DNA from 3 places in the Ruminococcus sp. 1001713B170207_170306_F1 genome. Region 3 is predicted to be linked to each of the others. Evidence: riboswitches for the same ligand, from Rfam matches in the RefSeq annotation. Region 3 holds a riboswitch; each other region holds the start of a gene.
What was found. A riboswitch is a leader RNA that binds a small molecule or an ion and turns the genes downstream of it on or off. The one in region 3 is predicted to bind cyclic di-GMP.

Region 1 (7,974 bases), on a different contig from region 3:
CCGGCAAATTTTGTGCGGCTTCCTGTGTGTTCCTGTGCAAATGGTTCAAAAATATGTTTTTGGAACTCCTCAGTCATTCCGATTCCGGTATCCCGGCAGACAAATTCCATTGTGGTCATTCCTGGCTGTCCGGCTGGGATTTCCATGCAGCTGATATAGATATGTCCGTTTTCTCTGTTATATTTCACCGCATTGGACAGGATATTCATCATCACCCGTTTCACATACCCCGGACTTCCAATAAAATCCCGGTGTGTGATTTCTTTTTTCTCCCACACGATCCTGATATTCTGTTCTGCAGCCATCTGCTCGATTACAGAAAGTACTTCCCTTGAAATACTGCTCAGATTAAATGGAATCTCTTCCAGAACGATTTCGCCTGACTCCAGCTTACTCATATCCAGAATTTCATTTACCAGTTCCAGCAGCAGGTTAGATGCTTCTTTCACCTTTGTTCTGTATTCCGTCTGCTTTTCCATATCATCTGCATAATAGTCTGCCATATGTACCATGCCGCAGATTCCATTGATCGGAGTCCGGATATCATGGCTCATTCGCTGTAGAAACTCTGTTTTTGCCTCATTGGCTGCTTCTGCCTTTTTTGCTGCTATCAGAAGTTCTTCTTTATATTTTTCATCTTTTTCCTGTTCCTGTTTTCGGTGTGCCAGATTGGTTCTGTATGTCCAGAACCAGAATATACTGAACATCAGAAAATAAAGAAAAATAACACTTATCACACTTAATGGAAGATTATGGAACACTTCTGTATCCGGAAGATATGCATAAATATAGTAATCCCTCTGCTTCAGCATGATTCCGTAGCATCCTGTTCCTTCATTCTTCAAATGATAAATGTGCTGACTGTCTGTATGCCTCTTCATTGCCTGAACAACTTCGTTGTCAGCCGTATTCTGCCCCAACAGGCTCTGATCATTGCTGGCAACAACAATCCCCTCGTCTGCAACAATAATCGTTCCATCTTTCTGGATACTATAACCATTTAAAAGCCCTTGTATCGTCAGTGTATAGTTTCTGGCAAATTCAGGAGGTGTGTAATAGTAGATTGCCACAATACCCGGTGCATCTTTTCTGGCACAAGCTGCAATATCAATATAGGATCCGTCTTCCCTGGCAAACCGTTCTGAATAAGATCTTTCTTCATATCCGGTAAAATCCATGATAATGTCTTTTTGCAGATACTCCGTAATCTCATCGGTCAGAGACTCATCCGTACTGTATTCGCAGTCCGTCTTTCCCTCTGTATCCAGTACAATGATACCATCCACCCAGAGAGTCTGCAGGTTTTCTTTCAGGAACTCCCGGCTTAGCTGCCCGCCGTTTTCTGTCTCCATTTTAATATTTGTACTCATCTGTCTGGCACTTTCAATGGCACGGAGGAGGCTTTTGGATTCCGAAGATTCATTATAATGGGTGTAGGTGGAACACTGCACTTTGACATAATTTACAATCTCTACCATTCTTTTCTCGGCTTCCGTTTTTTCTGCATGGAAAAAATAAAACAGTGAACCTACAGCCACACAGATTCCAAACAGACCTCCAATCAGCTGGATCCGTTTTTCTTTTGTCTTCCTCTTAATATCCAAGATCATCCACCTCCAGATATTTCTGGGGATCATCCAGATATTTTCCAATAATTTTCAGGGATGTGCCATCCTGACGCATTTCTTCCAGCGTCTGGCTCATCTGCTCACAGATTCCTCTGTCATCATCTTTTGCAAAAGCGACACCTATTCCAGTGATCATCAGAGGCTCTTCCAGGATACGAAAGCTTGCGTCATAATCCTTCATATACTGGACAACAGATTCCTCATGTGCGGCGACTGCATCTACATATCCTTTTCCCAGAAATGTATAAATCAACTCCCGGTGTCCGAGACTGATCAGATTTGCCAGTTTTGGGATTCTATCATCTGTCCGGTCCAGAAAAATGCCTTCCGGTTTGGTTGTGGACTGGACAGCCAGGTTCTTTCCCTCCAGGTCACTCAGTTTATAAATATCACTATTCTCATTTACAGCGACCACCTGACGGCTTGCTATATATGGTCCCGCCCAGCGGTAACCATCAAGACGCCCTTCCATGGAAAAACAACCCATGATACAGTCAATCTCTCCGCTCTCCACCAGTTCTTTTTTCTTCTCCCAGTTGATCTGGGCAACCTCCACCTGATATCCCATTCTTTTGAAAGCTTCTGTAGCCAGTTCTACATCTATGCCCGTCGGTACGCCATCCTCGTTCAGATAATTGTATGGCGGATAGCTGTCACTGCCGAGGGTAATAACGGGCTTTTCTGTTTCTTCTTTCGTGTTATCTGTGTTTTTACACCCTGCCAGGGTGACTGCTAAAATTCCCGCAAGCAGAATGCCTGCAATCACTTTTTTTCCTTTCATTTTCTGTCTATCCTAACTATCCTTCTCGTATTTTTCATATCTGATTCCCTGCCATAAAATTATTATTGTTACGTCTATGAAATAACACCGTAAAAAAACACTGTCTCACAGACAGTGCACCTCAGTTCATGCAACTGGCTGCCATTTTACAGGCCCTGTAGCTTTGCGTCACAGACTTTCGTCTGTTTTGCCGATTTTCTTATTATAGCTTTTAAAATTATGCAAAAACCTATTTTATTATACTCCATTGCTCTACTTTACACAAGAAAAACCTCACCGCTTTAACACTTAAAAATTTAAAAAAAGAACAGCCGATACATATACTCGAACTGTTCTCCTTCTTCCGAAGTCCACGCAGCATTGACATTACTGTTTCCAGACATGATCTGCTGCATTTATAAGGCATCCCAGATTCCTTTATTTTCAAAATTAAATGCCGCATTTCGTGCATCCTCTACAATTTCCTTGTCATAACCTAACATATCCAAAAGCTGAATCGCATTTCGGGATGTGGCTCTTCCCTTTTTCAGGATATAGGAAAATACCACCTCTTTTTCCTGTACGTCTTCCTCAAAATGATAGTTTTCATACTGGGAATCCAAAATGTACGACAGTTCTATGTCATGAGTAGCTGCAAAAGGCAGCACCCATTTTTGCCGAAGTGCATTTAAAATTCTGGATGAAGCAGCAATCCTCTCAACCGTATTTGTACCTCGAAGCACTTCATCAATAATACATAAAAGTGGCTCCCTTTTCTTACTTTCTTCCAATATTCGTTTCAGCGACTTGATTTCTACAATAAAATAGCTCTCTCCACTCTCTATATCATCCCGCAATGCCATAGATGTCATAACTTTCAAAAACGGTGCCTGGTAGGATGAACAAGTACAGGTAACAAGCGTCTGGGCAAGAATACTGTTCATTGCAACATTTTTTAGGAATGTAGATTTTCCGGATGCGTTAGAACCGGTTACCAAAGTTCCTCCGGCTACTTGAAAGCTATTGGCAACTGCCTCCTGAAGCAGTGGGTGATACAGATCTTCTACAGCCATTTCAATCTGCGTGACACCACTTTCCCAGCTTTTAAACTCAGGTTTGCACCAAAGCGTAAGAAGTTCCCGAAAAGATGCAATGGAAATACACGCATCCAGTTCTCCAATATTATCAATAAGCTTCAAAATAGAGTCCGTTTTGTCCTGAATTTTTTTCAAAAGACCGTTATAAACCAGAATGTCTATATGAGTCAGCATTCTGATATAGTCCATAAGAATCTGTGCCGGATCTCCTCCATCTGTATTTTTACTGGTCAAAAAAATTGCTTTCCGGTTAAGACCCTTAAACACCGCTCTGGCTTCTGCAATAGCAGACATCTGCTTTCTTGTTTCTGACCATTGCACATTCTTTATTTTTTCTGCAACAGATAACATTCGAAGCAAGTGTGCATAACAATCCAGGTAAGCTTCAATTAATTTTCGGTCATTGCCTGCATAATAAATTGTAATATTTGTTATCATTAAGACTATGAAGCAAAAAAAGCCAACTACTGGCTTCACAGGTAAAAGCACTGCAACATTCAACACCAGCAGTATCAACATAAACCAATGGATTCCTGTTTTTACCTCAGAAGAACTTTTAAGAGCCAATACCGTATCCGACAAAGAACCTAATCTCGTTTTTCCAATCTGCGACAGGAGCAGCTGCATATGCTCCCGTTCTTTTTCATGTTGGGAAAAAAAATCTATCAACTCATCTCTTTTGTCTATTTCAGCCTGAGAAAATACAGGTCTTCGCATCATATCATAAAGCACATCTTCCCCAGGAGAAGAAATCGTCTGATTTACCATCTTATAAAGGCGATCCATATCCAGATCATTCCAGGTAATATCATCTATTGCGAAACCTTCTTTTTCTCTTCGTCTAAAATAATGGGAAATCTGCTCAATGTCACCAGGCTCATATTGTCTGGTATACGGCTTCCCCCAGTTTCTTCGAATTTTAGTCAAGATACGCTTTTTATTTTTATAATTTTCATATATAATCCATAAAACAAATAGCAAAAGGCATACTGCTATTGTCAAGATTACTGATACATATGGATTCATTCCGCTTTCACCTCTTTTATGTAATCAATTCAATAGAATTGTATTTTTTAGTTCTCTTGCCGCAGCTCCCATAGGATGCTGGCTGTCATACACCAGGCAGATCTGGCGCTCCGGAATTTCATCTTTTAATGGAATCTGTACGATCTCTTTTTTCAAAAGGGAAGGTGCGGCCATTGGCTGGGGCAAAAAGGCAAACTTATCTTTTTTCTCTGTATAACAAATTTTTATCCATTCATCATCTGCATCTATAATCTTGCAGGATAATTCAGTTTTTTCCGCAAAACTAAAAATGAACTCTGATCTGATAATACATTGTTTTCCTACAAGATCATTAATCAGCTTTGACATATATGCCACTCCTCTCTGCTTTTTCTCCAATCGTTTTACTTTCGTTTCCAAACGCTTTACTTTTCCCGGATACGCTGAATAACAAAGTAGCAGCAACAATGCTACAATCCCAAACCATTCCATCTCTTTCTCCTTACAGCATTTTCATATTCTACAAGTCGTAAAACTTTATAATTGCTCTTCAGCTTCCATCCACATCAATACTTTTTACAATGCGGACAATGCCATGCACGTTGTTCTGCTGGATATGGCAAAATAATAACAATCTTTCTGAAAAAAATCCTTTTATACCTGTTTTCTTTATTCCGTATCAGCCGTAAATTCATATGAGTGTAATCCACCTTGTGCAGGTCCTTCTACCTTGAAATCATATCACACTCTCCGTCATATTTCCATTTCAATTTACTTTCAAATCACTCCTGTCATATTTCCTGTCGGCTTGCTTCTGTAACCAGCATCCGGTTGATTTTCTCCTGCATTGCTGCAATCATCTCTGACATTTCCATGATTCAATATCCCCCAAAAGCAGGTTAGCCTCTTCTCTTTGAATCTTTGCTACATTCTGTGCAAGTTTTTACCAGATAGACGGCTTTACCTCTCCTTAAAATGCTTTCTGGTTTTGAAGTTTACTGTATGACCAAGATACTCTCTTTTCTTCAGAATCCCTGCTACTGTGGAAGATTCTCTGTACAACTGCTGCCGCTTCTTCATCACTGACCCATATATTCGAATCATCCTTATCTTTAAGATAACCATACGGTATTGTACTTGCCACATGCTTCCCTCTTAAGGTAGAAACTACCACCCCTCCCCTGTATATCGCTTAAGAGGAAAATACCCTTTAGGATGATTTCTACTCCTAAAGGGTATTTTTATAAATAATTATTTATTTAATTTATGAAATAATATAAAACAATACTTAACCGCTCAGGTATTTTCCGGATAAATCCCAATAAACGTTAGAAGCGGAAGTACACGGAAATCATGTAAAACAATTTTCATTTCCCTGGCTTTTTTCCCCTTAACAGGAATGATCTTCTGATAGCCAATTACCGTTCCTGTGTAAATACTGTTCCATATTTCCCCTTCTTTAACAAATACCTCATATTTTTCTACTCTCTGGCTATAGCAGACAGCCTCTTTTAATACCAGATACCCCAAATTGTATGAGTCGTCCAGGCAAATCGTTATCTCTACTGGCAGCTCACTGCTTTCAGGCTGATACCATGCTTCCAAAGTATCCTCTGTCAAATTAGAAGCCGGATGCGCCGGATCTTCATTTTCCGAAAAAACATGTGCTGTACTCATTAAATTATGAGCAAAAGATTTCTTTTTCCAGTTTCCAAATTCTTCCAGACGTTTAACATCATTTTTATGAAGAAGTCCGTTTGGCATAGGTGGAATGTTTAACAAAAAGGTTGCATTTCCTCCAACAGCCCCAATATAGATATGAACCAGCTCTTCCAGACTTTTCACCTGATCATCTTCTTCTGGATGATAAAACCATCCAGGTCTTATAGAAGTATTTACTTCTGCCGGATACCAGATCAGATCCGTTTCACCTTCAAGCGCTTTTCTGCTTCCAAGATCTTCCATATCACTGGTAATCCGGCGCATTCTGAATTCCTCATCATCGGTCTGCTGGCTTCTTTCCTGTACACTCTCTGCAAGTGCTGTACGCGCAGGAACAACACTCCACTCAGATTTTCTTACATCGCCAGCTTCATTTCCACACCATCGGATATCTGGCCCGCAGACACAGATACATGCGTCTGGCTGATATTTTCGAACACATTCGTAATAGCGATTCCAGTCGTAGACCTGTTTTTTCCCATTAGGTCCTTCCCCACATGCACCATCCAGCCAGACACTGAAGATTTCCCCGTATCTGGTAAGAAGCTCTGTAAGCTGGGACAGGTAGTAATCGTCATACTCTTTTCCCATTCCATAGCAGGGCTGGTTTCGATCCCATGGAGAAAGATAAATTCCAAATTTCAGTCCATGGCGGCGGCATGCTTCGGACACTTCCCGGACCACATCTCCCCTGCCATTTTTCCACGGGCTTGCTGCAACGCTGTGACTGGTATATCTGGTAGGCCACAGGCAGAAGCCGTCATGGTGCTTACAGGTAAGAATTACGCCTTTCATGCCGGCATTTTGTGCTGCAGTCACCCACTGGTCTGCGTCAAACTCTGTAGGATTAAAAATTTGTGGATTTTCCGTTCCATCTCCCCATTCCCGATTGGTATACGTATTCATTCCAAAATGAAAAAACGCATAAAACTCTGTTGCCTGATAGGCAATCTGGCGGCAGGAGGGAACTATTTTTATTAATTCCTGATCAGTTGGCATATGATTTCTCCTTTTTTCATCCCTTCAACCCGCCTGCACCGATTCCCTGAAGCAGATATCTCTGTCCAATGAGATAGATAATAATTGTTGGGATCATAACGATTACAAGTCCGGCAAACAGGGCGCCCCAGTCTGTAGCATATTTCTGCACCTCAAACAAGTTTGCCATACCGATGGGAAGGGTTTTCTTTGCATCTTCCGTAAGAAGAACAAGTGCCAGTGGATATTCATTCCAGAAGCCCATGGCACTTAACATCGTAATGGTCGCAATCCCGGGTTTTGCAAGAGGCACCATAACTCTTAATAACAGCTGGATATTAGTAGCACCGTCAATTCTTGCAGACTCCTCATAATCCCTTGGTACCGCAGACATAAATCCCTGTAAGGTAAAAATACAGAAAGGAAACTGCATAACTGCATAAACAAGACATAATACCGGCAGGTTATTTAATCCGTTCACAGCCTGTAATTCTAGAAACAAAGGAATCATAATGTAAGTAGCCTGCAGAAAAATACAAGCCATGTAGACCGTAGAAATCAGCCTGCTGCCCACAAAACGGTATCTTGCCAGTACATAAGAGATGGGAATGACCAAAAGCAGAAGCAATACAGTGGAAAGCACTGTCACAAATATGGAATTTCCAAAATAAGCGGCAATATTTGCTTTCTGCCATGCTGCCACAAAATTATCCAGATTCAAAGCTGCGGGCAATGCATAAGGATCTGTCAGATATTCTGCATTTGTCTTAAACGCAGACATCAG
Region 2 (7,974 bases), on a different contig from region 3:
TGTAGCAATCATATTTTATGATAACAGAAGCCGACAACAGAGCCCTAAAGTTATAGGAATGGCTATATGGATGATACCTGTTATTACATTGCTCTATAATGGCATTGCCAGATTGGTAAATACCGGGGCAGATATGGAGAACCTGTTTATGGCATTCATGTATTATGGAACAGGCTTACTGTTCATGGTTATAGGAAATTATCTGCCAAAGGTAAAACAGAACAATACGATAGGGATCCGGGTTATATGGACATTGCAGGATGAAGAAAACTGGAATGCAACTCATAGATTCAGTGGGAAGCTATGGATGGCATTAGGTATTCTGTGTATGCTTTGTGGTCTTTTTGAGGAAACTATGGCTGCTCTTGTTTTGTATATCGTAAGCATTATGGCAGCTGCAATCATCAGCATTCTCTATTCTTATCTCTTTTATAAGAAAAAGATAGCGACCGGAGATAAATTAAAAATTCAGTATAACAAAAAAACAATTGGAGTATCCGGAATCATAGCAATTTTAACCATTATATTCGTTATATGGACATTGTTTTGGGGAAGTATTGAGATTCGTTTCGAGGATACAGATTTTACTATTGAGGCACAAGGCTGGAGTGATTATACAGTAGACTATACGCAGATTGACAGTATCTCATATGAAGAAAATTCATCTCAGAGCTGGAATGATTATAGAACCAATGGTTTAGGAAATCTTAAATATGCTATGGGAAATTTTAGAAATGATGTCTATGGAGATTATATCCGGTATACCCATTCATCCTGTCATTCATATGTAGTCATGAGTATAAATGGAAAAATATTGGTCGTAAATGGTGCAAATGATTCAGCGACAAAGGAAATCTATCATACTATTAGCGAAAAGATGTCAAATGAATTAGAATAACATCAGTTACAAAAAAGCTTGACCACAACAATTCTGCAAATAGAAAAGAAACTGTCGGATAATTCCAGGCAGTTTCCTTTTTTACGTTACTACTATTATCCCTCTGATCCTCATTACAGCCATTGTTCCTTTGACCTGCTATAACAAAATGGCACAAAAAGCATTGATTTTATAGACCAATTAGTCTATTCTAAAATAACTACAACAAAAATATTCTTGGAGGGGTATATGACGAAAGCTCTGACTAATTATGATAAAATAAAAATTTCTACAGCACATGTTTTCCTGCAATATAATCAGGCTACAATGATACATAAATATTCATTAGATTACAATTCTGACTGGTTATATATTACTTTTATTAACCGTACCTATCGTATTAATCGAAAAACGGGAAGTGTTCAGTGGTCAGATAATGATTTTGAAATAATTCATGAAGCCAATCACAATGAAGCAATGACTATTTATGATGTTTTATGTTATTCAAAGGATAGATGCCATCTGTCACATGAATTTATAAACATAAACAGCCTTTCCTCTGTCCGAACAGGAAATCTCTCAACGAGCAGCGGATTTTTTCAGAATACCGCTGACTTTTTTAACGGAAAAACCGTTGAATTGCGTAATGCCTGTATAGCACTTTCCGGAAAGGAACTGGAAAAAGGAGATGTTGCTTTTAAATTAAATCTTTTTCCTTTTTTGCCGATTATCATTCGTTTCTGGGAAGCTGATGATGAGTTCCCGGCAAGTCTTCAAATTCTTGCAGACAGGAATACTTTAGATTACATGCATTATGAAACGCTTATGTTTGCACTTACACATCTGTTTTCCAGACTGAACGAGGAAATGCGAAATGAAAAAAGGTGAAGAATCCAGACAACTCCTGATTGAGTGTGCGGCTGAATTATTATGGAAAAATGGATATTCTGCTACTGGAATCAGCGAAATTCTCAAACAAACAGACCTTCCAGTAAGAAAAAATATGATTGAAATGTACCTGGAATACCGGTCATATCATGGCATCTGAAAGGAACTTATGTAAGTTCTGAAAAAATATTTTTGGGGAGGGAATCCTCCCCATTCTTATATCGTGGTACTTTCAAAGATTAAATTGTTAAAGCGCTCTTTAAAGAAAAAAGTCCTATGCAATTTTCCAGAGTGGCACTCCATTAGTATAACATGCAATTAATATTTTTCCTGCTGCCTTATTACTTCTGATAATATTGACAGCAGCTTATCAGCCTGGACTGGCTTTGCTATATGTTCATTCATTCCGGCTGCAATAGCCTCCCGCTTATCTTCCTCAAATGCATTTGCTGTCATTGCAATGATTGGTATACACGCCTTGTCCTTATCTGGTAAATTTCTGATTTCCTGTGTTGCCTTATAACCGTCCATTTTAGGCATCTGGATATCCATGAGGATCACATCATATGTTCCAACCGGCATTTGCATTATCCTGTTTACACACTGGATACCATCCTCCACACGTTCTGTTTTAAGACCTGCACGCTCAAGTATTGCTTCTGCAATCTCTGCATTCAGATCATTGTCCTCTGCCAAAAGGATATTCCTTCCCTCAAGTATTTCACTGCAGGATTCTGGATTTTCAGCATGTTTTTTTACATAATAGCTTTCATCCGCTATCCTGTGTTTCAGTGTTACAGTAAAAGTGCTGCCCTTTCCAAGCTCACTCTCCACATCGATTGTTCCACCGAGCAGATCAACATATTTCTTTACGATTGACATTCCAAGTCCGCTTCCTGTGATTTTGCTCTTCGTGGTGTTTCGTTCACGAGTGAATGCTTCGAAAATTTTTGACAGATAATCCTGGCTCATACCAATTCCGGTATCGCTCACCCTGGTCCTTACAATCATGTACCCAGGCTCCTCGCAGGGTAATTCATCTATATCTACCATAACAGAACCACCGGCTGGAGTATATTTTATGGCATTACTCAGGATGTTGACAAATATTTCTTTTACCTTGGTAGTATCTGTCAGTATATTTTCATGTTCTACATTTATTGTGTAATGAAGAGCAAGATTCTTTTTCTTTGCTTCATCCTCAAATATTTCAAACAGAGTCTGCCGGATATCCTCAATCCGTCCATAGTTCTCATCAATTTCCATCCTTCCGCTCTCAATCCGAGCCATATCAAGTACATTATTTATGATTGACAGAAGAAGGTTTCCTGACTGCTGAAGTTTTTTTAAATGTTCTGAAGTTTCAGGCAAATCCTTTCCTTTCAGTTCATTCTCCATAAGCTGTGCATAGCCCAGAATTGCATTCATAGGAGTACGGATGTCATGTGACATATTGTTAAGGAAACGAGTCTTTGCCAGATTAGCTTCTTCTGCTTTTTTCAGAGCGATTTCCAACTTGTCATTAAGCTTTTGTGTATCATTTGCAGCAAGCTTTGCGACAGCTTCTGCTTTCCTTGCCTTCCGTAAAAGTACGAGGATAATACTAATGATAGTGAGTACAAAAAATCCTGCCGTAGCAAAAAAAGCAAGCATATTGTCTTTTACAAAATCCAAAAATGTTACCTTATCTGCTGTACTGTCATAAATAGCAAGTGCACTTGTAAGCATGTCAGACGGCATAGCCTTTAAGGTTTTATTCAATATTGATAAGAGGGTTCCCTCTCCACTTCTAACTGCAAAGCATGCCTCCATTGTTTTTGTAAGTGGAATACTCTTGAAATTTTGACTGTTATCATATATTAGTGCCTGACTTGCGCCCATGAGGAAACAGTCTGCTTTTTCATGAATGACCATATCTGCTGCATCGTCAAGCGAATCACAATCTATAAGCTTCCATTGGGGATAACTGAATGCAATATGCTGTTTTAAGGCATATTTTTCCCTGGGCACAGCTACAGTATACACCTTATTCTCATCAAATTTTTCCTCATCTGTTACCGCCATCAGGCTGTAGGTCCAGGCTGTGTTTGTAAGTGTATATCCGTTTTTTTCTGCAAAATATGGATTCCTGCCAGCATAAAAAATCATGTCAATCTCTCGTTCTTGTAAAGCCTGAAGCATTTCATCATATTCATCATATTCCTGTATATTAAATTCCAGTATCTGATTTCCCAGACAGTCTTTGGCATAAGAGAAATATTCTGCCAGCATACCGGTAAGTTTTCCAGTCTCTTCGTCCAGGGAAAATACTGCCGCATCATTACTCAGAAATCCGATCCGGATCCCATCATGTTCTTCCAACCAGGACTTTTCTCCGCCTGTAAGACTTTGACAATAATCAAGCGTAAAATACTTTTTATACAGATCCGCCTTGAAAAAAGGACTATCCTGATCCAGCTGACGCATAGCCCAGTCCAACTCTGTCTTGATATCGCTGCGCTCTTTATTTATTACAAAATATATGCCGGATTTACCAATCGTGGTAACGGATGATATTCCCTGTTCAGACCAGATGGATTCCTCCAGAGATACAAAACAATCGATTTCATGATTCGCTAATTTCTTTTCGACATCATCATCACTATTCACATTTACATGTTTTGTATGTATGCCATTCTTATTTTCCCATTCTGTCAGCATGATTTCAGGCTCAGTCCCCATGAGCACACCTACACGTTTCCCATCCATAGACTTGAAATCAGACGTCCCAATATCCGTATCCGATAAATCAGCATAAAGGATATATTTTTCCTCACCCATGGGTTCATCCGGGAAAAGCATCTTCTGTGCACGTTCATCGGTGTAAGAAATATCGCCCATGATATCAATCTCACCATTTTCAAGCTTATCAAAACAGTTGGACCAGTCACATTTCACATACTCAAATTTCCATCCGGTATAACCTGCCAGAGCCTGCATGAGCTCGTAGCCATAACCTCGTCTGACACCGTTTTTATCGACATAATTAAAGGTATCCTCAAATGAGCCGACACGGATGGTCTGTGGCTGTTTTTCATCATTATTCGTTTCAGCAGCCTGGCAGTGTACCGATAACATCATCCACATTCCCAGGACCACAAATATACATGCAAATAGTACGGCTGATTTTTTTCTACTTTTATCCATATTTTTTATTTCCTTCATCCGTTTGTGTTTTATGATGTTCCAAACACCAGGTCAAAAACAGCAAGTATTGTTTTTATATCAATCGGTTTTGCAATATGTGCATTCATCCCTGTTGCTGTGTACTGCTGCTGTGTAATTTCCATCATCTCTGCAATGCCCCGGGTGATAAAAACGCTGCCAAACAGGCAGCGCATCTCATTTCATGCAACTGGCTGCCATTTTACAGGCCCTGTAGCTTTGCGTCGCAGACTTTCATCTGTTTTGCCGATTTCCATATTAGAGCATTTAAAATTATACAAAAAAACTGATTTTATTATACTCCCTTGCTCCACTTTACACAAGAAAAACCTCACCGCTTTAACGCTTAAAAATAATTTGAAAACCTGCTAAAAAGTTGTTAACCGAACTTCTTAGCAGGTTTTTATTACTAATCTGTCAGATTATTTTGTAATGTACTGATCAATTCCTCTATAACGATTGGCTTGGATAAGAATCCATTCATACCGCATTCCAACGCTTTCTTTCTGTCCTCGTCAAAAGCATTGGCCGTCATGGCAAGGATGGTGATTCCTGCCAGTGCCGGATCCCTAAGGGCACGGATCTGCTTCGTGGCCTCATATCCGTTCATTACCGGCATCTGCACATCCATCAGCACCAAATCATAACCGCCCGGTTTCGACCTCTTGACCTTCTCTACTGCCTCTGCCCCATTTTCTGCAGTATCCACCAGGAAGCCATATTCATTAAGGATCTCCACCGCAATTTCACTGTTCAGCTCATTGTCTTCCACAAGCAGTATACATCTGCCTCTGAAATCTGAGCATGCCGCCGGAAGAACAGGCTTCTCCTGCTCAGCCTGATTCTGGCCAATGGCAGTCATCAGGGTATCTCTGATATCGGACATAAACAGAGGTTTCGCACAGAATGCAGTTACTCCTGCAGCCCTGGCTTCCACTTCGATGTCTGACCAGTCATAAGCAGTCAGAATAATGATCGGTGTATCGTCACCAAGACTGCGGATCTGTCTGGTGACCTCAATACCATTCATATCCGGCAGTCGCCAGTCGATGATATAAGCATGGAAGGCATCCCCAAGCTCCATAGACTGTCGTGCACGCAGAACAGCCTCCTTACCGGAAAGTGTCCATTCCGAACGCATTCCAACCCTCACAAGTATTTTTGTCACGCTGTCACAGGTATTAAAATCGTCATCTACAACCAGAGCCTTAAGACCTTCCAGCTCTATGATCTTCTCTATACGTTGGTGCTCAGGCTGAGTCCGGAATGGCAGTCGGACGATAAATTCGGTACCTTTCCCCTGCTCTGTCCGGACCTCAATGGTGCCGCCCATCATATCCACAATATTCTTGGTGATGGCCATACCAAGTCCTGTACCCTGAGTCCTGCTTACAGTGGAAGTCCGCTCCCTCTCAAAAGGAGAAAAGATCTTCTGTACAAATTCCTGACTCATACCGATTCCGTTATCCTTCACCCGGATCTCGTACAGTTCACTGCCTCTTTGGAGACCCGGATACTGTTTCAGCCGGACAGAAACGGTTCCGCCAGCAGGAGTAAACTTGATCGCATTGGACAAAAGATTCAGCAGCACCTGATTCAGTCGTGTCTTATCACAATAGACATCCTCATTTGTCACATCCATGGCATCCATATAAAGCTCCAGCTGTTTCGCATGGATCTGCCCGCTGATGATCGTCTTCAGATCATGAAGCACATCCGACAGACTGACCTCCGTTTCTTCCAGATGGATCTTTCCGCTCTCAATCCGGCTCATATCCAGGATATCATTGATCAGGGAAAGCAGATGGTTACTGGAGGAAAGGATCTTTCCCAGATAATCCCGAACCTTGTTTTTATCATCAATATTGCTTACAGCCAGTGTGGTAAAGCCGATGATCGCATTCATTGGTGTCCGGATATCGTGAGACATGTTGGAAAGGAAGGTACTCTTGGCCCTGTTTGCTGTCTCCGCCGCACGGACTGCCTCAGAAAGTGCCTGGTTCATTTTCCAGTCCGAGGTACGGTCCGACAGAACCAGGATGTATTTCTTTTTTCCATTTACCTCACTACCCATTGCAATATTATGGAACCAGCGTTTTTCCCCTGTTTTCTGATGAACATATTCAAAATCCCATTCTCGCTGTTCATGAACCTTGATTTCTTCCAGATAATTTTTCTCCGGATCTTCATGTTCCGCCGGATGCAATTTTCCCAGAACACGAATATCTCTACGAATCTGTTCTACCGTAATACCCAGCAGATTTTCCGCATTTGGGCTGACGTAATCTGCCTGATATGTTTTTGCATCCAGCATCAGAAAGACATCATCCACGTTCATTGAAAGCTTTTGAAACAGCTCATCCCGGTACCGGATCTCCGTATCCTTTCTTCTGAGATTTGTCCTGCTTTTTTGAATAATAAGACTGATAAGAAAAGCAGCAATACAGAACACGACCGCACCAACAAGAAGCATTGTACTGCTCTGCAGGCTGTTCATACTGGCATTGACAATATCTGCCTGTACAAGTCCCAGAAATACCCAGTCCTGAATATCTGATTTTTCATAGACCAGATAATAGTTCCTTCCATCCAGATTTACCAGCATCGCACCAGTATGTCCTGCTTTAAACTTCTCCGAAAGCTCATTGACCTCTTTTTCAGACATATCAGAATGCTCTCTCAGAACACCGAAGAAATTATATACATTCCCCCATAACTCAGAAGAATGATCGATCACAACACGGCCATCCGGATGAACAATAAAACTCTGTGCATTTCCATTGAAAGCAGAAATATCCAGTACATCTACGATATTAGAGTTTTCATAAGCAATGGCGATGGCATCATATTCAAATCCCTGATAGTTTCCATGAGCCTTGGGAGTGGCAAAAACAAGCAACTGGGATTTTCCCGGAACTGCTGCATTTGATATCACATCATTTCCCTGCCGGATGTCCTCTTCAATATTTTCCTGTAATCCAAGGTACCCGGTTTCCCCTGTCACC
Region 3 (7,974 bases):
ACGATCTGGATTAGATGTTACATCTGGCTCACCCAGCTCATTCAGAACTTCCTCGAAACGTATGAGCAAATCGTCCAACTTGTCAAACATGGTTTTCCTCCTGTTATGTTCTTCTCTTTACTTATATAAAACTATCGTCTGCCCAACACAACTCTATCAAGTCCCGTCAGGTCTTTAACAATCTGTACATCAAAAAAGCCATTTTCCCGCATCAGCGCCTTTACAGCTTCGCCCTGATCATATCCGATTTCAAACAGCATCCAGCCATTTTCCTTTAGGAAAGCCTTTCCCTCCGATACGATTTTTCTGTAAAAATACAGACCATCTTCATGGCCATCCAATGCAAGTCTTGGATCGTGATCCCGCACTTCTTCCATAAGCTCTTCAATCTCTGCGCTTCTGATGTAGGGGGGATTCGAAATAAGGATATCATACTGAGGCATATCTTTGCCAGTGTTTTGTTGAAAAAAAGCTGACGAAAACAAGTCGCTTTCCACGAAAACAGCTCTGTCTGACACTTCCAGGCTTACCGCATTCTTATCTGCCACCTGAAGAGCAAGTGGGGAAACATCAGCACCCACACCATATGCATCCCCGGTAAGTGCCAAAAGACTTAAAAGAATACACCCCGATCCGGTGCACATATCCAGAATCCCTGGTGTCTTTTTCCCCTTCATAACTTCCAGAGCCTTCTCCACCAATGTCTCCGTATCCTGCCTCGGAACCAGTACGTTTTGATTTACATAAAATTCAAATCCCATAAAATATGCCTGATGGGTAATATGCTGCAAGGGAACATGACCGGCTCTTTTTCGGATCAGTTCCCGGTATCTGTCCGCTTTTTCCTCTTCAATCCCGTCAGCTGAATGAGCGAAATAAAAAGCCCTGTTCATTCCTGTCACATGCTCCAGAAGAAGCCAGGCATCCAGCCTGGCTTCCTGGATCTTATGCTGTTCCAGAACCTTGGTTCCTTCTTTTAATAGTGTTTCCAGAGAAGTCATTGTGCAGCTCCCGTTTCCGGTACATTCCCGGTACGTTCTTCACTCTCCCCGCTTTCAGATTGCGCGGAAGCAGCGGAAAGATCACCGTTTTCTTTGTTCTCATATGGAATATCCAGATTGAATTCTGTCTTTAAATATGCTCTCCAGTCAAACACAGCCTCCACAGCCTTAATAGCAACCTCTGCCATATCAGCTGTAGGCTCCTTAGTAGTAAATTTCTGCATTGCCATACCTGGCTTGCTCATCATCAGGGCAAATTTGCTGTCAGTTCTTCCTGCCCACTGGATAATCTCAAATGAAATTCCGGATACAATAGGCACCATAAGGAGACGTCCAAAAAGACGCAGCCAATATGAAGGTACCAATACGAAAATAAAATGCAGGAAAATACTTACCAGCATAACCAGGAATAAAAAGCTTGTTCCACATCGCCTATGGAATCTGGAGCTTTCCAGTACATTCTCCACTGTCAATGGCTTGCCATTCTCCACACAGTTAATACATTTATGCTCTGCTCCATGATACATAAAGGTTCTCTGGATATCCTTCATTCTGGAAATCAAAAGCATATATCCCATAAATAAGCCCAGCTTCACAAATGCTTCCACAATAGTAACTATCACCTCGGAAGCACCTACCTTACGGCAAAGGCTTGCCAGCGCATAAGGCAGAAGCATAAATGCGGCAATAGAAACCACTATAGAAACAGCTACTGTCGCATAAAGTAAAACCTTAAATGCCCTGTCCTCTTTTTTCTTCTTAGCCTCCATTTCCTCCGGAGAAAGAGCTGCATTCTTCTTAGTCTCTTCCTCATCCTCCTCATCACCTGCAATCTCTGCTGAATACATCAGGCATTTAGTTCCTGTTACCAGAGAATCGATGAAGCTGACCATTCCGCGGATAACGGGCTTGCGCCAGATCTTTGCCTTGCCAAAGATACATTTGTAATCTTCAACCTTTACTTCAATTTCTTTATCAGGACGGCGCACTGCAATGGAATATTTGTCCTTATGACGCATCATAATGCCCTCCATTACAGCTTGTCCACCGATGTTAGATGGTTTCATTTTATCCTCCGTCTCATAAATTCAGTCAAATTACAAAGAAAGGTTGAGATTTCCCAACCTCAACCTTCTCATTCAGTAATATTCAAATTATTTATTCAGGCCATATCTCTCGTTGAACTTATTGATACGTCCGCGAGCCTGAGTAGCTTTCTGCTGTCCTGTATAGAACGGATGACATTTGGAGCAGATTTCTACGTGGATATCCTGCTTGGTAGATCCTGTTACAAAAGTATTACCGCAGTTGCAGGTTACAGTTGCCTGATAGTAATTCGGATGGATTCCTTCTCTCATGATTTTCACCTCTCTATATTTATTCTATTTTATTTGCGTTGAATCTGACGAATTCACACTTTACACAGCCTACTGATTATAGCATGGCGTTATGAGAAATGCAAGTTATTTATAAAAATTTCTAAAACTAATCCCAGATAATATTCTGCACGGTGTTTTTTGTGAACATTACAATTTCTGTTTTTTTACCATTTGCACAAATTCAGCATTATTTGCAGTACGTGCAAACATGTTCAGGATCTGTTCCACTGCCTCATCAGACTTCATTCCGTTAAGAGCCTTTCGCATAATATATACAGCTTCCTGCTCGTCTTTGCTCAGAAGCAGATCTTCTCGTCTGGTACCGGATTTCTGAATGTCGATGGCCGGAAAAACCCGTTTCTCCTGCAGCTTGCGGTCAAGAACAAGTTCCATATTGCCGGTTCCCTTGAATTCCTCGTAAATAACGTCATCCATTTTGCTTCCGGTGTCAACCAGTGCAGTGGCAAGAATGGTAAGGCTTCCTCCCTCACGCATATTACGTGCTGCACCAAAGAAGCGCTTCGGCATATGAAGTGCTCCCGGATCAAGACCTCCTGACAGAGTTCTTCCACTTGGGGGAACAACCAGGTTATAGGCTCTTGCCAGTCTGGTAATGGAATCCAGAAGGATCACAACATCCTGCTTATGTTCTACAAGGCGGCGTGCACGCTCTACAACCATCTCGGATACACGCTTATGATGCTCCGGAAGCTCATCAAATGTGGAATAAATAACTTCCACGTTCGGTCCCTGTATTGCTTCCCTGATATCGGTAACTTCCTCAGGACGTTCATCAATAAGAAGAATGATCAGATGCATATCCTTGTTATTCTTAAGAATAGATTTCGCAACATCCTTGAGCAAAGTAGTTTTACCTGCCTTAGGCGGGGAAACGATCATACCACGCTGTCCCTTTCCGATAGGGCTGATCAGATCTACGATACGCATGGCAGTAGTTCCGCCAGGCCGCTCCATGATCAGACGCTCATCTGGAAAAATCGGGGTCATATTTTCAAAATTGTATCTCTTCTGTCCCTCACTTGGATGGAAGCCATTGATAGATGTCACATACAAAAGGGCACTGAATTTCTCCCCCTGTGTTTTAATACGGATATTTCCCTGAATAATATCCCCTGTCTTCAGATTGAATCTGCGGATCTGTGACGGAGAAACATAGATATCATTTTCTCCTGGAAGATAATTCTCACTTCGGATAAATCCAAACCCATCCGGCATAACCTCCAGGATTCCATTGGCCTTTTCGCCACTGTCAAGCTGGACCGTTTCAGCCGGAACACTGTAAGCATTGCTTACATCCTCTTCTGTACGGTTCTCACTGGCTGCGCCTGTACGGGGCTGTTCCGTTTCCTCAGGTCTTAATTCGGCTGGCGGAACCACTTCTACAGGTTTCGCTACAGGAGTGCGCTTCACGAAGTTCTCCGGTCTGTTTTCCCCATTATAACTGTTCTGGCGTCCTGCATTTTCATTTCTGCCATAATTATTGCTGCGGTACTCAGGATTACGCCGTATAATGGTACGGGATCTGGTTGGTGCTTCTCTTCTCTCCGGTGAAGAAACACTTCCCGTATTTTCTGTTTTTTCTGCTGCCACAGGCTCTGGTCTTGCAGGTATGGTATTCTCTTCTGCTGTTCCGGAAATAGTCTGCTCATTTTCTGCAGTCTGTTCTTTCCTGTCCTCTTCCAGCATACGTTCAATTAATTCAGGCTTTCTCATAGTAGAAATGCCCTTCAGTCCTCTGGCTTTTGCCAAGTCTTTCAGCGTAGCCAGGGATAATGATTCATACTTTTCTTTCATCAATCATCTACCTCTTCGACTAATACAATTCTAAAACACATTTCAATTTTGATTTAACGGGATACAAATGTCTGATTAGACAGAAGCTATATACTGAATTATAAAAACATCCTTCAAAAAACTTATTAAAGTTGATTCTAACACATTTCAGGCGCCGTGTCTACATCCATTCCAAATATATATTACTGTTCACTTAGGACCAGTGACCCCAATATATCTATCCCTGCCTGCAAGAAAGTGATAACCTTTGTTTTGTATTATACACACCTAAGGTTTTTCATTGCAAGAATTTTCTGTCGACACATATCCAGACTCTTCGACATAGTTACTGTTCACTCCGTGACCAGTAACACGCTTCGCGATGCACAGAAAGACGAACCTTCTTGTGACAAGCACAAGAAGTAGCGTTTGCTGCGCAAACTTAATTCTCGGGTTTTCTGTGAATTTTGTTCACAAAAAACACCTCGCGGAATGTTACCAGTGAACAGTAACTCGACATATATAAGATTACGGCTCTCCCGGTGACAAAAAGGTAAGTACTATCTGTCACTTACCTTTTTATAAAACACTATTTTCCCGCGCCTGTGGTATCCACAGTAAAACACCCGGAGATATTTCTCCGGGTGCCGGTCATCTTTAAAATCATTAGTTCCAGAACGCTCCATAAATCTTCTGGATCTTAGCGATCTGTGCATCTGTAATCTGATTCAGTGCATTCTGAACAGCTGCATAAGTCTGTGGTCTGCTACTCTTCAAGGAAGCATTGTTCAGGATGTAATCCTTAACAGATTCTGCAAAATATTCGGAAGCATTCTGTGTTACATAGGCTTTATTAAAAGCTGTAACATTTGCCTTCTCAGCTGCAAAAATGCTCTGGAAGCTTGCTGTCTTATCTGCATTTCCTGCGATAAATGCAAGGAAATGACCCAACTCATGATAAACAGAATCATCGATCTGCTTCATTGTAATAGATCTTGATCTTGCATCAAAATATCCTGAATAGTTGACGGATGGATCAACAACAAGCTTAAATCCCAGCTGCTGATATGCTGCAATTACACGATTGTCCATCTTGCCTGCAACACTTGCTACATTTTCCTCGTGTTTGCTCTGGTTCTGTGAAGAGTTTGCTGCTGCAGTTACCTGGGCAGCAGAAGTACCAGAAGAAGTAGTGCTTACAGCGGTCTCATTGTCAATTGATACCTGCTGTGTAGTTGTTGTCTGAACAGTTGTTGTGATCTTGGATGTAACAACTTTCTTTTTGGATTTCTTGGTGTATTTCGCTGTTGCTTTGGTAACAACGGTTGTCTTGGTATCTACTGTTGTATTACCGGATTTATTTGTTTTATTGGTTACTTTTGTTTTGGTTTTCAGTTTCTTGGTATAGCTCTTCTTGGAAGCCTTTTTTAATTTAACAGTCTTCCTAGTTGTCTTGGTACTGGAGGTAGTCTTCACAGTAGTCTTCGGCTGGGAAGCCAGTGGAGTTTCATCTTCTATGATGGAAGTCTCCATGATCGGATCTGTGTAACTGGGGAATTCAGGTGTTTCTCCTACTCCTGAGAATAATGAAACGCCGCCGATCACTGCTGCCAATGCTATAGCAGCACAACTGGAAACAACTTTTTTATTTGCGAGCCACTCTGCTAATTTCTTTCCTTTCATAAATAACACACCTTTCTTGAACCATAATGTAACTGACTTGCCGCTATCCGGAAACTATCAGTCCCATCAGTTTGTGGAAATAAAAAAACCGTTTATCAGATTAAATAAACGGTCGCCACAAATAGAAGAACCACGTCTCCTGTCATATTACATTACCTAATCAATATCAATGCGGCAACCGGCTGTCATAGTCCTGAGACCTTAGACCCTTGGCTTTGCGTCCCTGTCTTTCAACAGGTTTGCCTTTTATTCATTTCTTATAATAGAGCAAGTCCTCACTTTTGTCAACGGATTTTCTTTGTTAAAATTCACAAAAATCCGTCTAAAAAATACAAAAATGAAAAAATCTGTAAAACTATCTGAGCTGACCGTAACAACTGATAATCATTCTCAAATAATTTCACAGATTTCTTTTCGCTGTCTGGGTAGTAACATACACCCCTCACAGTTTACGTGTAGATTCCCGTTCTATGAGTCTTCCGGCCAGCATTTGCCGTTTAACCACCTTTTTCCGGTCAATCATGTCAAACAAAGTACGAATACTCTGCTGTGCAGTTTCCACTCTGGGATATTCCAAAGTAGTAATAGATGGATGATAATATTCTGCAATATCCTGTCCATCAGCCCCTGCCACGCAATAATCCTCCGGTACTCTTTTACCGCTGTCAATAATTGCTTTGCAGGCTCCTACAGCCAAAGTATCTGAAATAGCATAAATACAGGAAAAATCTACTCCTGATTCCAAAAGCTCACGGGTACTGTTATAACCATTCTCAATAGTATAAATTCTATTCCCCGGCTTTAAACGGACTATAAGCTTCTCATCGTACTCCAGTCCATTTTTCTCCAATGCCCTTTTATAGCCATTCAGATGGCACCTTCCCAGACCTTCATCTCCGGAAGTAATGAACGCAACTCTTTTATGTCCACAGCTGCACAGATAATCAACCATATTCTGGCTCTCGATCTCTGTATCAATTGTTACAAGAGCGCTTCGAGTATAAGATCCAGTATCCTCCGGAATTGTTTTTCCGGAACTGGCGATCACATACGGAACCCTCACCATTCTCAGCTTTGACTCATCATAATCATACATACCACCAAGAAATATGATTCCCTTGACCTTTTTCTCTTTTTCCAGTTGAAGCGCAAGCTCAACTTCATCTTCATCATCTGCTACATTCTGCAATACCAGGCAGTATTTTCTTTCACGAACCTTTTTCTCCAACACATGCAGCATAACACCCCAGAATGGGTTGCTGATTTCTTTTACCATAACTGCGATCGTATTTGAATCAGCTCGTTTCAGGTTTCTGGCACTGTTATTCGGTACATAATTATACTCTTTGATAATATCCAGAATCTTCTGTTTCGTTTCAGGATTAATGTCCGGGTGATTGTTAATAGCCCTGGACACCGTGCTGACTCCTACGCCACACAGTTTCGCAACCTCTTTAATTGTTATCTGCTCCATAACTGCCCTCCTCATGCAACAATGTGTTCATTATATATGTACTGGCATATCATGGCAAATGATTTTCAATAAAATTTGTAAAAAAATTATTTATCAGCAAATATGCTTGTCGTTATAGGCGATATTTCCTTTTCCGTATTTGTAGAGAACAGCTGGTTCTGAAGACATATGGCTGAAGTCAATAGGCTCCGGTTTTGCAGTTCCTTCTACGATTTTATCAGCACATGTGATAAGATCGTGAAGAATTGCTTTTCCGATCGGACGTAAAAAATGTCCTGGGAAAATAAGCTCAAAATCTTCTTTATCTAACTTCTTTAATCCCTCTGCATATTCCTTTACTGTTGAGGAATAGGTATCAAAAATCAGGATCGGAGTTGACACTACACTGTCTCCGGCAAACAGAAATTTATTTTTTCTATCCAGGAAAACTACACTTCCAGGAGTATGTCCTGGTGTGAATAACACTTCCAGACTTCTGCCGCCCAGATCAAAGATCTGATGCTCGCTCAGCGGCAGCATCTGGAAATCTCCAGGCTCACGACCTTCAATTATGTACTCTGTTCCATAAAATCCCGGTTCCTTCTTTGTTTTTTCCACATATTTCTTCCAGCCGCTTCTAAGTTTTTCTGTATCTGCCATTTTG

Region 1: another riboswitch for cyclic di-GMP. It lies ahead of I4V84_RS00320 (transporter substrate-binding domain-containing protein); the one in region 3 lies ahead of I4V84_RS20020 (hypothetical protein).
Region 2: another riboswitch for cyclic di-GMP. It lies ahead of I4V84_RS00300 (transporter substrate-binding domain-containing protein); the one in region 3 lies ahead of I4V84_RS20020 (hypothetical protein).

Annotation. Positions count from the first base shown of each region.
Region 1 covers NZ_JADPEX010000001.1:65,996-73,969, forward strand. Annotated here, with positions in the region: gene I4V84_RS00315 (ATP-binding protein) at 1-1,610, opposite strand, end outside; gene I4V84_RS00320 (transporter substrate-binding domain-containing protein) at 1,594-2,409, opposite strand; cyclic di-GMP riboswitch class I at 2,536-2,611, opposite strand; gene I4V84_RS00325 (DNA mismatch repair protein MutS) at 2,805-4,412, opposite strand; gene I4V84_RS19745 (hypothetical protein) at 4,536-4,982, opposite strand; partial or broken gene I4V84_RS00335 (recombinase TnpX) at 5,454-5,643, opposite strand; gene I4V84_RS00340 (alpha-L-fucosidase) at 5,787-7,211, opposite strand; gene I4V84_RS00345 (carbohydrate ABC transporter permease) at 7,228-7,974, opposite strand, start outside.
Region 2 covers NZ_JADPEX010000001.1:55,238-63,211, forward strand. Annotated here, with positions in the region: gene I4V84_RS00285 (SdpI family protein) at 59-898, shown strand; gene I4V84_RS00290 (DUF3786 domain-containing protein) at 1,127-1,765, shown strand; gene I4V84_RS00295 (hypothetical protein) at 1,752-1,925, shown strand; gene I4V84_RS00300 (transporter substrate-binding domain-containing protein) at 2,084-4,951, opposite strand; cyclic di-GMP riboswitch class I at 5,152-5,227, opposite strand; gene I4V84_RS00305 (response regulator) at 5,379-7,974, opposite strand, start outside.
Region 3 covers NZ_JADPEX010000029.1:18,786-26,759, reverse strand. Annotated here, with positions in the region: gene prfA (peptide chain release factor 1) at 1-90, opposite strand, end outside; gene prmC (peptide chain release factor N(5)-glutamine methyltransferase) at 132-1,001, opposite strand; gene I4V84_RS15850 (DUF1385 domain-containing protein) at 998-2,068, opposite strand; gene rpmE (50S ribosomal protein L31) at 2,156-2,359, opposite strand; gene rho (transcription termination factor Rho) at 2,528-4,195, opposite strand; gene I4V84_RS20020 (hypothetical protein) at 4,841-5,857, opposite strand; cyclic di-GMP riboswitch class I at 6,028-6,111, opposite strand; gene I4V84_RS15830 (LacI family DNA-binding transcriptional regulator) at 6,300-7,331, opposite strand; gene I4V84_RS15825 (MBL fold metallo-hydrolase) at 7,425-7,974, opposite strand, start outside.